DNA from 2 places in the Clostridium sp. DMHC 10 genome. Region 1 is predicted to be linked to the other one. Evidence: riboswitches for the same ligand, from Rfam matches in the RefSeq annotation. Region 1 holds a riboswitch; the other holds the start of a gene.
The links. Region 1 has a riboswitch for thiamine pyrophosphate ahead of thiT (energy-coupled thiamine transporter ThiT). Riboswitches for the same ligand answer to the same signal wherever they lie in the genome.
Positions count from the first base shown of each region.

Region 1 (3,218 bases):
AATAATCCTCAGCTTGCTGCTCTTGCAAGTGGAGATGAGAGTGCAAGAGACTCGGTTTATGAATATCTTGCAGCTTTAGAAAATCAAAATGGAGACGAAATAGAAATGCTTGCTGTAACAGATATTAATGGTCAGGAGATAGTTAATAATGATATTAGAAACGCAAAGATTGTTCTTAATAGGGATGGTTATATAAAAGATGCGCTGCATGGCATGCCATCAAGAAGTGAATTAAAAATATCCGAAATTACTGGTGAAAATGTAATTGCTATTGCGTATCCTTTAAAACAAGGCAATCACATAGTTGGAACTGTAATAGGTACAATAAAGTTTCAGGATATATCAAAATATGTTTCAAATATAAAAATAGGTAAAAAAGGTTATGTGTACATGATCGATAAAACAGGGATTATCCTGTATAGTCCAGATAAGACTAAAAATTTTATACAAAATTTATCTAATACTCCAAATCTTCAATTAAAAGCACTTGTAGCTAAAATGAAAAGTGGTAAGAGTGGTTTTGGGACGTATACTGATGAAAAGGGTAAAGAGAGGGTTTATTTTGAATCCGTAAATGGTTGGTCAGTGGTTGCTGTAGCTAATTACAATGAAAGTATGGAGACCTTAAAACTAATTCAAATTGGAACAGTAGTAATAGCTATTGTAGCTGCTGTAATATGCGTTTTACTTGCTTTGAGAATAACTAATAAGGGGATAATAGCTCCAATAAAGAAGTTGATGGGACTTATGAATACAGCAGGAAATGGGGATCTTACAGTTAAAGCCGACATAAATACTGGGGATGAGCTTCAGGCATTAGGAGAAAATTTCAATAAAATGATTAAAAATCAGTCTGAGATAATAAGCAAGATAAGGGAAAGTGCAGGAAACTTTGCAGCTTCTTCAGAAGAACTTTCTGCTTCAAGTGAAGAAATAAGTGCGTCGAATCAGCAAGTTAATTCAAGTATGCAGGAGGTATCAAACAATGCTGATGAACAAAACGAGCTAGTTGTTAAAACCTCTAAGGCTATTAATGAATTATCAAACCTTGTAAAAGTTGCGGAGGATAAGGCTTTAGAATCAAAGAAAAATTCTGATTATACTAGAAAAACGGCGGAAGAGGGAAGAATAAAACTTGAAAACACAGTTATGACAATTAAGGATATAAGCAAATTTACAACTGAAACTGAAAATATATTAAATGTGCTGCATAAATTGTCACAGCAGGTTGGAGGTATTGTAGACACAATTAATGCTGTGTCTTCTCAAACAAATTTATTAGCATTAAATGCCGCAATAGAGGCTGCACGTGCAGGAGAACATGGTAAGGGTTTTGCAGTAGTAGCTGAAGAAGTAAGAAATTTGTCAGAGCAGACAAGCTCAAATGCTAGTGAAATAAGTAATCTTATAATTGAGATGGTTGAGCAAATAGATAAGGCAGTTAAATCAGCTGCAATCGGAAAGAAAACTGTACTTAATGGCGTTATAGCTGTAAGCAAAACTGATGAATCCTTTAAAGACATAATAAAATCCGTTCAAGATATAACCAAAGCAGTTGACAATACAGTAGATATAACGGAGGATGAAGTTAATAATTCTAAGCTTATAGTAGAACTTACATCTTCTATTGCTGAGACAGCAAAAAATACTGCTAATGACACCACGGAAGTAGCAAAAGCAGCAGAGGAACAATCAAGAGTAATTGAAAATCTTTCGGCTAGTGCAGAAGAATTAAGTGCAATGGCAGCAGGCTTTAAGATGTTTTGTAAGTAAAAATTTAAAATAGAAAAGTCTTAAAAAAATGGTGCTTTAAAATAATACAAAAAAGAGTATAATATAATATGAATTAATAAAGTGCTAGGGGTGCCTTTAGGCTGAGATATAAAGTTTTGCTTTATAACCCTTATACCTGATCTGGATAATACCAGCGTAGGGAAGCAATTATTGTAATATAACGATTGTTTTCGAAAGGTCTTCCTAAGCACGAATTTTAGGAGGTTTTTTTTATGTCTTTTTCAAAAAATATGGAGGAAATATTAAAACACCCGACATCGCTCGCAGCACTTCTTGCTTTAATAATACTTGTAGTAGTGGCTATAAAGGTGAGAAAGGTAAAACTTGATACTCACATGATAGCGCAAATAGGTATAGCTTTAGCTCTTGCAACTGTGCTTAAAGTATTTAGAATTTATCATCTTCCACAAGGGGGAAGCGTAACGTTAGGAAGTATGATACCAATTCTTTTAATGGCACTTTTCTATGGTCCTGAAGTTGGATTTTTAACGGGCTTTCTTTACGGAATTATTACACTTATAATGGATCCTTATATTCTTCAACCTGTACAGGTTTTATTTGATTACCCACTTCCATTTATGGCACTTGGACTCGCAGGATATTTTAAAGATAAAAAAATTGTTGCAACTATAGTTGCTGTTTTTGGACGATTTATATGTCACTTTATTTCTGGGGTAGTGTTCTTTGGAAGTTATGCTCCTAAGGGACAATCACCAGTTGTATATTCATTTTTAGTAAATGGTGGTTTCCTAGCAATTGAAGGAGCAATATGCCTTGTAATTATGGCTGTACTTCCAGTAAAACAATTGTATTCTATAGCTGTAAAAAATCATGCGGTTTAACCGTTTATAAATAAAAGGGGCAATCGCACTAAAAATTGTTAAATCATGATTTAAAAAATATTGCGAAGAAACATCATCTTGGAATATTAAATAAAATTAATAAATCTAAGCGTCAAATTGTTAAAATCTTAAGAGCTTTCAATAACTAGCTGAAAAAATGCTCAAACAGATTGAAATCTCTAAAGCTTTTAACAATTTGCCACTAAGATTTATAAAATTTTATTTAAACTATTCCTTCAATGATGTTCCTTCGCAGAGCTAAAAAGCAAGGAAAATTTTTCTCCGTTTCTCTACGAAAAATGCACTGTAAACATGGTTAGGCAATAGAATTTAATAGCTATATCATGTCATACCTTAAAATAGTTTTATACCATCAATAAAGCACCAGCAAAAGCTGGTGCTAATAATTAAAACTTTTTGGGACATTTTCAAAAATGCTTGACAATGCTTTATAAAAATTTTATGCATATATAATTATTATCAGGAGCTACAATGCAGCAGTGAATAGATAGTCCTCATTTTCATCTATTGAAAAGGAAGCACAACCATCAATATTTCCTGAGCTTAATACAGAATAAAGAT
Region 1 covers NZ_LGVB01000006.1:10,145-13,362, reverse strand. The annotation lists gene AGR56_RS00670 (methyl-accepting chemotaxis protein) at 1-1,773, shown strand, start outside; TPP riboswitch at 1,850-1,953, shown strand; gene thiT (energy-coupled thiamine transporter ThiT) at 2,007-2,636, shown strand.

Region 2 (3,218 bases), on a different contig from region 1:
TTCCAACAAAATATCCTAAAAGGCTGCCAAAAGCACCGTCTTTTTCATTTTCTGCAAATCTTGTATAATCTGCAACCATAGGAAGCCATGAAACAGGCATTGCTATTACAAGTTCAAGAGCACTTCCAAAAGACATATTGGTACCTACTGGTTTTGAAAAAAGCTTGCCACTTCTAAAAACAACCCATCCAAGTACAAGTGTAAGTGCAAACAAAAGCACTACTGCTAAAGTGTTAATCTTTTTAAATCCAGTCATTCCAAAAGCTATGACCAATATAATAAGCACTGCTGTAAATACACTCCACAGAGGAATATTATTTATGGACCACATTGTTTTACTTATTAAATTTAAAGACTGAGCACATGAATTTATCATAACTGCTGTCCATCCAAGAAGCTGAAGCACATTTAATATTGAAAACAAATATGTACCATACAAGCCAAACGATATTCTTGTAGAAGTAATTGCAGGAACCTTTTCACGAGTACCGATTATACCTGCAAATATAAATATTGCTGTACCAATAAGGTGTCCAAGTATTATTGCAATTAACCCTTTTTTAAAACCTAAAGCTGCTATTGATCCCCCCGTTAAAATTTCAGCTATAGAAATAGCAGCACCACACCATAAAAGTGCAAAGTCCCAAAAATACATTTTCTCTTTAGTTTTACTCATAGTTCAATCCAGCCTTTTTATATAATTCATAAAAATGATTAGTTGGTCCTGAGCCATGTCCTATAGCAAGTGAATGTTCTATGGCAGTTGTTATGTACTTTTTAGCATTTTTTACAGCTTCCTTTATGTTCATTCCAAGTGCTAAATTTGATGCTATAGAAGAAGAAAGCGTACAACCTGTTCCATGAGTATTTTTTGTGTTAATCCTTTGATTTTCTAAATAAACAAATTCTTTTCCATCATATAAAACATCTGTAGCATCCCCTGTTAAATGTCCCCCTTTTACAAGTACATTCTTAGGTCCCATGTTATACATTATTTTTGCTGCTTTCTCCATATCCCCCATAGTTTTAATTTTAATACTAGCTATTATTTCTGCCTCTGGTATATTAGGAGTTACAACTGATACAATTGGTATAAGTTCTTTTATAAGCGTCTCAACAGAATTTGGGTTCATAAGTGAATATCCTGATTTTGATACCATAACAGGGTCCAAAACAACATTTTGTGGTTTATACTTTCTTAGTCTCTCAGAAACCACCTTTATACCCTCAATTTCAGATATCATGCCTATTTTTATTGCATCAACTTCAATATCATCAAAAATAGCATCAATTTGCTTTCCTATAATATCTGGACTTATATTCTGGACATCAATAACTTCCTTGGTATTTTGAGCTGTGACTGCGGCTATTACACTCATTCCAAAAACTCCATGAGCAGAAAAGGTTTTTAAATCTGCTTGAATGCCTGCACCGCCGCTAGAATCAGATCCTGCAATTGTTAATACTTTTTTCATAGGTAAACTCCTCCTATATTCTTCTTGTATCTCGGAGGGAAATGAAATTAGAAATGACATTGAATACATTTCAATTTAGATACATTCTTAATGAAATTATCCAAATAAAAAATGCTTACTTTTTAGGTAAGCATTTATTTCAAATAAAAATACATAAATTCACTTTGCTCCCTACGGTAGTTTTAACTACTTCAAGTTCAAAGGGTCAGGTTTTAACCTTCTCAACCAAATGGTTCCCCCGCAATACAATAATTTATTAAATTTTAAAATACGACTTAATTATATACACAAATATATAAAATTGTAAAGCTTTATTCAAAATTTCACATTAAAATTTAAATACAATCTGATAACACTTCTGAATTTTTTAATATCTTATCTCTCTGAGTATTTCTTTTTGAACCTTTTCAACATCAGGAACATAGCTCTTTAAAAGTTTCATGCTTCCTTTAAATGTGTAACTTCCTGTAGCTGCGGGTATTAAAATACTATCTCCATATTTTATATTTTCACTTTCGTTGTTATTTTCTCCATATAAAAGTTGTCCTTTCCCATCAACACATGTGAATATATAAAATCTCTCTTCATCACTTTTTTCTGTAAGTTCATCTTTAAAATCATATAATTCAAGTGAAAAATCTCTTCCAAGACAAAGATAAGTTTTTTCATATCCATCTTTTTTAACTTTTATTCCTTCACTTTTTTTACCACGAAGGCTTAAATCTATTACATCAAGAGCTTTTTTAACATGTATTTCTCTACCCCTATTATAATCAGAAACCCTATAAGTAGTATCACTATTCTGCTGAATTTCTGCTATTATAACTCCCTCACCTATAGCATGAATCATACCACTTCTTACAAGGTATACATCTCCCTTTTTAACCGGAATTTTATTCATGTATTCATCTAGTTCATCTTTTTCAAGAGCCTCTTTAAGTTGTTCTTTAGTACAGTTTCCCTTTGTTCCAACGACTAAATTAGCACCTTCAAAAGCCTCAACAACATACCAAACCTCAGTTTTTCCCATGTCGCCCTCAACTCTTTTGGCATACTCGTCATTAGGATGAACTTGAACAGAAAGCTTATCTTTAGCATTTATTAATTTTATAAGAAGCGGAAACCAATCTGGACTTATCTTTGTTCCTATAAGCCTGCTTCCTTCTTCCTTTATCAAAACATCAAGCCTTTTACCTTTAAATTCACCATTCGCTACAATACTCGTTCCATTTTTATGGCAAGCAACATCCCAACTTTCGCCTATATTGCCATCTGGGAGATTATCTCTAAATTGTTCTAAGTCCCTTCCGCCCCATATTTTCTCATAGTATAAATTTTCGAATTTTAATGGATACACAACAAAATCCTCCTTATAATATGCCTGTTATTTTAAATTTTTAATAAAATTATTTAAAGTATATTTGCTTATATAAACCATATTATAAGTTGTATACATTTATTTATCAATACATATGCTTTTAAAATTAAATAATTTAGTATTTGTTTTCTCTAACTTATATATAGGACAATTTATAGAATTATGAGCTAATTTCTTTATGAGCTCTACATTTTTACTGCTGCAATTTAGTCCCAAATATAGTGCACTTGGTTTTATTGGAAATTTAACATTTTTACGTATTTGCTTATCTTTGAGTATTATTCTCCATTCTTTTTCATAATTCCAGCTTATATGTTTTATTTGCATCATAAAGAAAAGCATATATGCTGCATCTTCTGTTTTAT
Region 2 covers NZ_LGVB01000015.1:1,419,840-1,423,057, forward strand. The annotation lists gene cytX (putative hydroxymethylpyrimidine transporter CytX) at 1-676, opposite strand, end outside; gene thiD (bifunctional hydroxymethylpyrimidine kinase/phosphomethylpyrimidine kinase) at 669-1,475, opposite strand; TPP riboswitch at 1,627-1,725, opposite strand; gene AGR56_RS08835 (type I phosphomannose isomerase catalytic subunit) at 1,843-2,832, opposite strand; gene AGR56_RS08840 (DUF2971 domain-containing protein) at 2,932-3,218, opposite strand, start outside.
Region 2: it holds a riboswitch for thiamine pyrophosphate, as region 1 does, so the genes downstream of both, thiD (bifunctional hydroxymethylpyrimidine kinase/phosphomethylpyrimidine kinase) here and thiT (energy-coupled thiamine transporter ThiT) in region 1, are expected to answer to the same signal.